2 linked regions of the Anatilimnocola floriformis genome follow. The protein of the gene in region 1 binds, or shares a complex with, the protein of each later gene. Links are inferred from orthologs where the notes say so. Each region holds a gene or a part of one and is shown in the gene's direction. Other genes may lie near its edges.

Region 1 (5,914 bases):
CCGCGGGATTAATCTCACTTTCTTCCGCAAAGGCTTCGCGGGCTTCTTCGTAGCGCCCTTTGAGGAGTAGATTTTGCGCCGCGGTTAGATCGGCTCCATGCGCCGAAAACGCGATCGTCGCACATAATGTAAGAGCGACAAGCAGCAGCCGCCCCCTTACTCGCACGGTCTCGGGGAACGTAATATGGAAGGGTTGGCTTGCGGAACACATGCGTGACCTGTTGAGCCCGATGATCAGCCACCGATTGCTATTTGGCAGCCTAAACCATTCCGCCCCTTGCGAACATGACCGAGCCAAACGCCCAAGATACACAGCCGTTCACGACCGTCGCCAAAGTGGGCGAGATTCCCGAGGGGCAAGGAAACGCGTACGCCGTCGGCGGCCGGATGGTCGCGGTCTTTTGCGAGGACGGCAAGTATTTCGCCATCGACGATTTTTGCCCGCACATGGGGGCGTCGCTCGCTGGTGGCTATGTCGAGAAAGGGGCGGTTAGTTGCCCCTGGCATGCCTGGCGATTCTGCATTCACGACGGCAAATGGCTGGATAACCCGCGGATCAAGATCGATGCCTTCGAGACCCGTGTCGAGGGTGACGAAGTGCAGGTGCGCGTGCTGCCGAAGGCTCCGCCACCGGGTGCGGTTACGCCATCGTAGGGTGGGTCGAGCGGTACTCCGCGAGGCCCACCGGGTTTCACGTTTAGCTAGCAGTTCTGGTGGGCCTCGTGGAGTACCACTCGACCCGCCCTACACAAAGCTCGCATTGACCCAAAACGCGGCAGTGTCGATACTCCGCAGCATTCATTCTCGCGAAAGTCCGTCCATGTCCGCCGTTGCTACTTCTGTTGACCTTGCCAGCTACTGCCGTGAAACGGCGGCCCGCGTGCAGCGTGCTGCCGCCGAACTGGCCGTTTGCACTGGTGCGCAAAAGAATGGTTGGCTGCGAGCGAGCGCTGCCGCGTTGCGAAAAGCGACGGCGGAAATCCTTGCTGCCAACGAACTCGATCTGGCCGCTGCGCCGGGTTATGGCTTGACCGACGCTGCCATCGATCGCTTGCGGCTCACTCCCAAGCGGATCGAAGAAATCGCCATCGGTCTGGAAGAGGTCGCCGCGCTGCCGGATCCGGTTGGCGAAGTGATCGAATCAACGGTTCGCCCGAACGGCTTACAGGTGCTGAAGACGCGAGTGCCGCTCGGCGTCGTGTTTTTCATTTACGAATCGCGACCGAATGTGACAGCCGATGCCGCCGCCATTTGCTTGAAGAGTGGCAACGGCGTGATTCTGCGCGGCGGTAAAGAAGCCGCGCATTCAAGTCGGGCGGTGGTCGATGTCCTCACAAGTTGTGCTGCCGATTTCAACTTGCCGCCGGATGCATTGCATCTGGTCGAAACTCTCGACCGGGCCGCTGTCGGTCATTTTCTCGCCCTGCCGCAATACATCGACGTCGCGATTCCCCGCGGCGGCGAAAGCTTGATCCGCCGTGTCACGGCAGAAGCCAAGATGCCTGTGATCAAGCATTTCGACGGCAACTGCCACGTCTATATCGACGAACACGCCGATGCAGCCATTGCGGAGCGGGTGGTCGTCAATTCGAAGTGTCATCGCCTCGGCGTCTGCAACGCTGCCGAGTCGCTGCTGATTCATCGTGCCGTCGCTGCGAAGTTACTGCCTAGCATTGCCGATGCGCTCACGAAGAACGGCATTGAGATTCGGGGCGACGAAGCGACGCAAAAGTTGATCAACGCGAAGCCAGCCACTGAAGCCGACTACGGCACGGAATATCTCGGCCCGATCATTTCCTGCAAGATCGTCGACTCGCTGCAGGCCGCCATCGACCACATCAATCGCTATGGCAGCAAACACACCGACGCGATCATCACCGGCGATCTCGCAGCGGCCCGCACGTTCACGGCTCGCGTCGATAGTTCCGCCGTAATGGTCAACGCCAGCACGCGGTTCAACGACGGTTTTCAGTTCGGCCTCGGCGCCGAAATCGGCATCAGCACTGACAAGTTCCACGCCCGCGGACCGTGCGGATTGAAGGAACTGACGACGTATAAGTATGTGTGCTGGGGCGAAGGGCAAGTCAGGGATTAGGACGCGTTGTAGGGTGGGTCGAATGTACCACGAGGCCCACCGAACGGACGCAAGTCAAAGGAGTGACCGCAGTGGCCGACGAAGTTCTCAGCCAGGCCGAAGTCGAGAGCCTGCTCAGCCAAATGGAAGCGGGGGGCACGCGCGCAGTCGCCGCTCCCGTGGCACCGGTCCCCGCGGCTGGAGCGATCGCCGCTGGCAAAACGCCTCGACCTCGCGAAAAAGTCACCCCCTACGACTTCAAACGCCCCGAGCGCGTCGGCAAAGAACAAATGCGGGCCCTGCAGTCATTGCACGAGGGCTTTGGCCGAAATTTCGGCGCTGCGATGTCGGCACTTCTCCGCAGCATCGTCGATGTAAAACTCACCAGCGTCGATCAGCTGACCTACAGCGAATTCGTCTTCAGCCTTGAGAACCCGACCTATTTCAACGTCTTGCGCGCTGAACCGCTCGAAGGAAATCTGATTCTCGACATCAATCCCTCGATCCTCTACCCGATCATCGATCGCCTACTCGGCGGCGGCAAGGAAAGCACGCCCACCGCGCGCAGGCCGCTCACCGAAATCGAGCTTCGCCTCGTCTCGCGGATCACGCAGCTGTTCCTCAATGAACTGAAACGTGCCTGGGAAAATGTCCTCACGTTGAAGCTTTCGGTTGAGCGCGTCGAAAGCAATCCGCAGCTCGTGCAAATTGTGCCGCCGAACGAAGTGGTCGTGCTGATCAGCTTCGAACTGATGCTCGGCGAAATCCGCGGCATGATCAACCTGTGCATTCCCTACAACTCGATCGAACGCATCGGCAGCAAGCTGACGTCGAACACCTGGTCGAGCTACGGTAAGCAAAACATGTCGCCCGCGCAGGTCGCCCAAATCAGTCGGCAAATCGATCGCGCCTTAGTCGACGTCGTCGTGACGATGGCAGAAACGAACATCACCACCGAAGACCTCATCGGCCTGCGCGTTGGCGACATCATCACCACCGATCACGATATCCGCAGCCCCCTGCAAGTCGCAGTGCAGGACGTGACAAAGTTTCACGCGAGCCCCGGTGCGTTCAAGGGACAGAAAGCGATCAAGATCGAGGCGACTCTGCCTCCGACGCCCAAGGTTGGTTAGAGCGACTTCGCGACCTTTTCGCTGAGTATCTCGCAAAACGTATACGGGGAAGTGGTAAGATAGTCGAATGCCACCTGCTAATTCCCCCGCTGACAAACCGACTTGGAAATCAAACCCTCGCGTTATCCTCCTCGGTTCGGGAGACCGCCCCAACGTTCCGCAAGGTGCTGAAGACCTACGCCCCATCATCGAAAAGCATAGCCAACTCGTTCATGAGGATCTGCACTTCGTCCCGGGCTCGCTTCCGACTGCGGACTTTGCCGTCGTGCTCGGTGGCGATGGTTCGATCCTCCGCGCCGCAAAGTTGATGGGCGCCGTACAACTGCCAATCCTCGGCGTGAACATGGGGAAGCTCGGTTTTCTCGCCTGGCACAGCCCGGGCGATTTTGCGGAAACGCTGCCTGAGGTTGCGGCGGGAAAATGTCAGATCGTCGAGCATCTGATGTTTCGTTGTTCGCTGGTCCGCGATGGCAAAGTGCTGGAGTCGCATCTCGGCGTGAACGAAGCCGTCATCGCCACCGGCCATCCGTTCACGATGCTCAATGTGCATCTGTATGTCGACGGCGATCTGGCCACGACTTATGCCTGCGATGGCCTGATCATCAGCACGCCAGTGGGTTCGACGGCGCACAGTCTTTCTGCCGGTGGGCCGATTCTGCGCAGTACGCTAGCAGGCTTTGTCATCGTGCCGATCTGTCCGCACACGATGACGGTTCGGCCCGTCGTCGATACTGCCGAGCGCATCTACGAAATGGAAGTGTTGCAGCCGAATCCTGGCACAACGCTGGTTATCGATGGCCGGGTGATCGGCCATTTGCAGCCCGGCGATCGAGTCCGCGTCGAGCGGGCTGATAGCACGTTCAAGCTCATCGCGGCCCGTGGCCACAATTACTACGCGACGCTGCGGGACAAATTGGGCTGGGCTGGAAACGTCTATCGGAAGTAAACTCTCCCTTCCGAAACGCCCAATCATTCATCTCGCAAGGACGCGCCGATGATTCGCACTTCCCTGCTCACCGCCGTTTGCTTCGCCTTCACTGCCACGATCGCGCTGGCGCAGAACGACGCCGAGACCTTTGACCTCGCCTACAAATTCGAGGCCGGTCAGAACTTTCACACCAAGGTGCTGCACCTAGTGACGGTCGAAACGCGGATCAAGGGGCAGACGCAAGTCGCCACCACGCGCAGCCTGTCGACCAAGACCTGGAAGATTCAGAAGATCGCCGACAACGGCAACATTACGTTCGTACACATGGTCGACCACGTCGACATGCAGCAAACAGTAACGGGCCGACAGGAAGTGAAATACAACAGCCTGACTGACAAGAAACCGCCGCACGGCTATGAGCTCGTCGCTGCCGCCGTCGGTGTGCCGCTGGCCACCGTCACGATGGACCGCCACGGCCGAGTGCTGGAACGCAAGGACACGCACAATCAGTTCAATCCAGGCATCGGCGAACTCACCATTCCGCTGCCGCAGCAAAAAGTGAAGATCGGCACGAAGTGGTCGATTCCTGACGAAGTGAAACTGAAGCAGGACAACGGCCAAGTGAAGAAGATCGAAACGATGCAGGTTTACAAGCTGGAAAAAGTGGAAACCGGCGTCGCCACGATCTCGCTCGAAACGCAAGTCATCACGCCGCTCAACGATCCCAAGCTCCGCAGCGAGCTGGTGCAACGGCTGCAGCGGGGCACGATCAAATTCGACCTTGATGCGGGCCGTTTAATCGCCAAGCAGTTTGACATGACCGAAACCGTCATTGGTTTCAATGGCGCCGACAGCCAGATGGAATTTCTGGCCCGTTTCACCGAAGAGCCCTCCACTGGCGTTGCCACGGCTGAAGTGCCAGGGCAACCGGCGAAGCGCTAAGTTTTTCGTACTTGCTATCCGGCAGCTGGCGCAACCGCTCGCTGCTGCTGATACGCGATTTCATACGAACTCTGCACCGGATCGGGCCGTTGTGTTTCGCTGATTTCGCGCAAGGCATTTGCGCAGGCGAGAAACGCATCGACAATCAACGGATCGAAATGGCGTCCCGCTTGTTCGCCGATCATTTGCACAGCTTGCTCGTGCGGAAAGGCGTCTTTGTAGACGCGCTTCGTCGTGAGCGCGTCATAGACGTCGGCAACGGCGACGATCCGGCCGCACAGCGGAATGTCGTTTCCAGCGAGGCCCTGCGGATAGCCCGTGCCGTCGTATTTTTCGTGATGCGTCAGCGCGATGTTGCGGGCCATGCGCAGGAACTTGGCCGTGGGGTATTTATCGAGCGCGGCTTGCAGCGTATCGGCGCCGATTGTGGTGTGCCGCTTCATCACTTCGAATTCTTCGGGAGTGAAGCGGCCCGGCTTCAGCAGAATCGCATCGGGAATGCCGACCTTGCCGATGTCGTGCAGCGGGCTTGTCTGCTGAATCAGGTGAATGAACTCGCGGTCGATCTCGTTCGGGAACATCTGCCGTTCCAGCAGATATTTTGCCAGGCAGCCGCAGTATTTTTGCACGCGCTCAAGATGTTCACCGGTATCGGTATCGCGACTTTCGGCAAGACGGGCTAGGGCAAAGATCGTTACGTCGCGTGTTTCGAGTCCGAGGATTCGTTCTCCCGCGCGAACTCGCAGAATTAGTTCCGGTGGATGAAACGGTTTGACAATGAAATCATCGGCGCCGGCCGCGAGACCTTGCACAATTTCGTCGTTGCCGCGATGACTC
Region 2 (4,690 bases), 3.3 Mb from region 1 along the record:
CGATTTTGCCGACCATGTTTGCGCCGCCGGTCTTACGCAAGCAGTAAGCAATTCGCTGCGCGATCCAGCGTTGAATCTGCATTGCCTGAGCGAGATCGCCCGTGTGAAATGGTTGCGGCAGATCGTTTGGCAAGAGCGCGAGCAGGTCGCCGTTGGTTTGAAAGATATGCGTGCTGACGACGTCGACCATGCTCAGGTCGTAGGTGACGTGATCGTCTCGCCGCCAGCGACGCCGCTTGCCGTGGCCGGGAATACGGCGTTCTTCGACGGTGACGAGCGGCACTTCAAGCGTCAGCCGCGGGTGCGGAAAGACCGAGCCGAAATAAACCAGCTCGTGAAACAGATCGAGAACGGTCGCGCGCTTGGGGCTGAGTCGCCGGCTGATTTCGCCGCCGTCCTCGCCTTCGAGTTTGATCAGCGTCTTGCGGGCGATCAGCGGCTTCACCACGCGGACCGGATGCTTTTCCAGCAGCTTGGCCACTTTGTTCCGAATGGCGCCGAGCGAGCCGTGCTGAATCTCGACGAGTTCGTCGCCACGAACGACATCGATTCGATAGCCCGCGAACTTCCGCGACTCTTGCTCACTCGCGGCGTGCTCGCCGGCGTAAAGAGCTTTCAGTTGGCGGTGTAATGAAGTTTCCATACTTCCCTACAAAAATCTACTTTCTACTCACCCCTCTCTACCCTCCTTTTTCTCCAGCCATCCCAGGGAAAGGAAAGTAGAGAGGAGTGCGTAGAAAGTAGCAGGAGAATAGCGGACGCCACTGGATTCGCCCACTGCACTTGAATTGGCCGTTGCTAGCAATTTTGCCCTAGACCGTTTCGTTGCGGCCAACGATACTCCGCGCCTGCGCCCGGTTTGCGAGCCGAATTGTTGGGATAGATCAAAATGTCCGATCTGCGAAAAGCTGCTGTTCTGCTGATGAGTCTCCCCGAGGAAGACGCCGCTGCGCTCCTCGCCAAGCTCACGCCCAAGCAAGTCGAAGTGGTCTCGATCGAAATCGCCAAGCTCGGCAGACTGTCGGGGACCGAGCAGGAAACCGTCATTCAAGAATTTGCCGGCGTGAACCCCGCCGCGCTCGGTGTGGCCGGCGGCGGTCTCGAGTTTGCTTCGCAGCTCGTCTCCAAAGCCCTCGGCGACCAGGCCGGCAAGACGCTCGAAAATGTGCGTCAGTCAATTCAGTCATTACCGTTCGGCTTTCTGAAAAAAGTCGACCCGCAGAACTTGCTCACGTTCATCATGGACGAGCATCCACAGACCATCGCCCTTATCCTCTCGCACCTGCCGAGCGCGTATGGCGCGGAAATTCTCAAAGGCTTGCCCGCCGAACGGCAGCTGTCAGTCATTCGCCGCATTGCCCACATGGGGCAAACAAATCCGGAAGTGATCTCCGAAGTCGAACGCGGCCTCGAGAGCCGAATGGCGAACTTGATGAATCAATCGTTCGAAAAAGCGGGCGGCGTAAATAGCGTGGCCGAGATCTTGAACGTTACCGATCGCGCGACCGAACGTTCGCTCCTCGAAAGCCTCTCGCAAGAAGATCCCGAGCTCGTCGATGAGATCCGCCGCTTGATGTTTGTCTTCGACGACATCGGCAAGCTCACCGACAAGGACATTCAATCGGTCCTCAAGAACGTCGAAACTTCGCAATGGGCTATGGCCCTCAAGGGTGCCAGCCCCGAGCTCAAACAAAAAGTCCTCGGCAACCTGTCCACGCGCGCTGCTCAAACGCTCAAGGAAGAAATCGAATACCTGGGCGCGAAAAAGCTCTCTGAAGTGGAAGCCGTGCAGCAACAGATTGTCGACGTTGTGCGGAAGCTCGAGGACGCCGGCCAGATTACCGTCCATGCAGCCGAAGAGAACGAACAGCTGGTGCAGTAGAATGGCTGGATGACGAAAGCGAAATTAAATTCCGCGCCGCACTGGTTTGATCCGCGCAGCGGCGCGCCTGCCATTTCGATTCAGCAGCATTCGGTTCGTGAGCGGAATTTTGAACCGCCGCGGACCAATTGCTTTCGCATCTGGTCGATCGAAGGCGGCGAAGGAAAGTTCGCCGTCAGTTCTGGCAGTTATGAGTTTGCCGCTGGTCAGTTGCTGTTCTTCGTCCCTTATCAGCAACTGAAGTTTGCTGCACGGAGTGCGTGGGAGGCGACGGAGATTCAGTTTCACGCTAATTTTCTCTGCGTCGAAACCTTTCATGCCGAGACCGGTTGCAGTGGCGCGCTGTTCAACGATTTGTATGGTCCGCCGTTGGTTGCTTTGAACGAAACCGCTCGTCCGCAGGTTGCTGACTTGCTCCGGCAACTCGCTCAGGAACAGCGAGAGCAAGCGACCGCCTATGAAGACGCATCCTTGTCGTTGCTAAAGCTCTTGCTGATTGCCGCTACGCGGCAGAAGACGCAGCAGTCGCTCGCTTGTTCTCCTGACGATCGCGGTTTTCGGCATCCGCTGATTGCGCAGCTGCGCGAGTTGATCGAGCAACATTACTGCACGTTGCATACGCCCAAGGATTACGCCGAGCTGTTGCACGTCACGCCGAAAACTCTTGGCCGGTGCGTGAGCGAGCAGCTTGGCAAGACGTTGACCGATTTGATTCGCGAGCGATTATTGACGCATGCCAAATGGCAGCTGCTTCACACCCTGCGGCCGGTAAAGGAAATCGCGCGCGAGACCGGCTTTAAGGACGAGTTTTATTTCAGCCGATTGTTCAAGCAGGAAACGGGCGTCTCGCCGAAGTTCTTTCGGGAGTTTGAGACGGAAATTCGCGGCGGGAGCAATTTGTCCATGAGATTCGCCCCTCCGTCCATTCGCGAATGACGGGGCCGCGCCGATACTTCCTTTGTCAAACAGAACCACCGAAGACAAAGGAAATCTCCCATGTTCATTCGCCGCATTTTCGAAGCTGCCGCCCGTCTCGATCGCATCGGCCTGACCGTCACCCGCATCGGCTTGATGGTGGTACTGCTTTGGATCGGTGGTTTGAAAGCTTTTCGCTACGAAGCCGACGGCATTATCCCTTTCGTCGCCAACAGCCCGTTCATGAGCTTCTTGTTGAAAGATCCGGCGAATTACAAATCGCACAAGAATCCGGAGGGGGCTCTCGTGCCCGCCAATCGGGAGTGGCACGAACAGAATGGCACGTACGTGTTTGCTTACGGCTTGGGCTCGGTCATCGTGATCTATGGCTTGCTGATCGGCACGAACCCATGGCTGCCACAAGTAGCGGCAGTTGGAAGCTTTTTGGTCTTCACCATGTCGTTTGTCACCCTCTCATTCTTGATCACGACGCCCGAATGCTGGGTGCCGGCTCTCGGTGACGCCCAGCATGGTTTTCCGTATCTGAGTGGCGCCGGTCGACTGGTGATCAAGGATGCCATCATGATGGGGGCGGCCTTGGTGACGATGGCTGATTCGGCGAAGACGTATCTGCAGCGAACCGCGGCTTGAGCCGGGCAAAACGCGGCCGGAACGCCCTCCCGGACCTAGCGGCTGGCCGGTATAATAGGTCCGTCGTTCAGGAAATCCGTGTCGCGGGAAGAGCCCATGTCGCAAGCCGAAATGCTGGAGTTGTTTGCCGAGTTGCAGCCCGGGGACCGGGTGCAGTGCGACCACGAAGTGAAGGTCGGCTTTCGCAAGTGGCACACCACCACGATCGGCAAGGTCGTGCGTAAGGAACGCCGCCGCCATAGCTTGCACTTCCGCCGCAACACCGACGATAAGGTCTTCAGCGACGTGCTGGTGATCGAACGCGAAGGGGGCGAATTGACGACCGTGACGCTGGATGAGTTTTCGCAGTTGAAGAAGCTTTAATTTTCTTGTTCCCTCTCCTCGGTATTCCGGTGAGAGGGTTAGGGTGAGGGGCTGGGCTGCGACTGGAGTCAACTCCGCTTCAGCCCCTCACCCCGCCCCTCTCCCCGGCGTACCGAGGAGAGGGAGTAAGACACAAACATGACCCTCGACGTCTTACACACGCAGCACCAACGTCACTTCGCGTCGAGCAAGTTCGTCTATCCCGTGCTGAGCCGCCGGAGCGGCGGGATTTCGCTGGGGGTGAACCTTAACCCCGACAAGGTTTGCAACTTCGACTGCATTTATTGCCAGGTCGATCGGACCACGACGAGCGATACGCAGTTCGTTGAACTGCCGCAACTGCTGAGCGAGCTCGACTATTTTCTGTCGCTCGTCACCAGCGGCGAACTGTATGAAACGGAAAAGTTTCGCCACACGCCGCCGCAGCTGCGCCGGCTGAATGACATTGCTTTCTCAGGTGATGGCGAACCGACGACGCATCGCAATTTTGCCGACATCATCGAACAAGTCGCCGCGCTAAAACGCAAGCACAATCTGCCGCAGGTGAAGCTGGTGCTGATCACCAATGCCAGCATGTTTCATCGCCCGCATGTGCAGCGCGGGCTCGAACTGCTCGATCAAAACAACGGCGAGATTTGGGCCAAGCTGGAAGCGGGAACGGCCGAGTATTTTAAAAAGATCGATCGGACGACGATTCACTTTGAGCAGATCCTGCAGAACATTACTGCGGCAGCGCGAGTGCGACCGCTCGTGATTCAGTCGCTGTTCATGCGCGTGGCTGGTGAGCCGCCGCCGGCAGCGGAGATCGAAGCCTTTTGCGATCGGCTGAATGAAGTTACGACGGCTGGCGGCAAGTTGAGTTTGATTCAGATTTACACG

The links.
Region 2: the proteins of fliM (region 1) and fliG are in contact, whole or in part, in a crystal structure (PDB 4QRM), measured with the Thermotoga maritima proteins. The link is inferred for Anatilimnocola floriformis from one-to-one orthologs. Residues at the interface, in WP_004081085.1 of Thermotoga maritima: Tyr124, Leu127, Asp128, Ile130, Met131, Gly132, Gly133, Pro134, Glu136, Pro139, Arg141, Thr144, Glu145, Ile146, Glu147, Ser149, Ile150, Lys153; in WP_004082903.1 of Thermotoga maritima: Phe122, Ser125, Glu126, His127, Pro128, Gln129, Thr130, Val133, Glu157, Arg161, Leu164, Leu165, Arg167, Ser169, Glu171, Val172, Glu175, Ile176, Asn179, Lys182.

What each region holds. Positions count from the first base shown.
Region 1 is NZ_JAMLFW010000001.1:4,464,467-4,470,380, forward strand. Bases 1,245-4,186 are described here. They hold fliM (flagellar motor switch protein FliM), read left to right. Parts: upstream 1,245-2,166; coding sequence 2,167-3,207; downstream 3,208-4,186. Other genes in these bases: M9Q49_RS17350 (glutamate-5-semialdehyde dehydrogenase), read left to right, coding at 1,245-2,095; M9Q49_RS17360 (NAD(+)/NADH kinase), read left to right, coding at 3,275-4,153. In the rest of the region: M9Q49_RS17340 (tetratricopeptide repeat protein), read right to left, coding at 1-211; M9Q49_RS17345 (Rieske (2Fe-2S) protein), read left to right, coding at 286-654; more of M9Q49_RS17350, read left to right, coding at 821-1,244; M9Q49_RS17365 (hypothetical protein), read left to right, coding at 4,202-5,077; M9Q49_RS17370 (HD-GYP domain-containing protein), read right to left, coding at 5,092-5,914. UniProt on the Bacillus subtilis protein: One of the proteins that forms a switch complex that is proposed to be located at the base of the basal body.
Region 2 is NZ_JAMLFW010000001.1:1,173,483-1,178,172, forward strand. Bases 1-2,885 are described here. They hold fliG (flagellar motor switch protein FliG), read left to right. Parts: upstream 1-889; coding sequence 890-1,882; downstream 1,883-2,885. Other genes in these bases: M9Q49_RS04840 (hypothetical protein), read right to left, coding at 1-643; M9Q49_RS04850 (AraC family transcriptional regulator), read left to right, coding at 1,892-2,818; M9Q49_RS04855 (DUF417 family protein), read left to right, coding at 2,879-2,885. In the rest of the region: more of M9Q49_RS04855, read left to right, coding at 2,886-3,448; M9Q49_RS04860 (hypothetical protein), read left to right, coding at 3,545-3,811; M9Q49_RS04865 (radical SAM protein), read left to right, coding at 3,950-4,690. UniProt on the Bacillus subtilis protein: One of the proteins that forms a switch complex that is proposed to be located at the base of the basal body.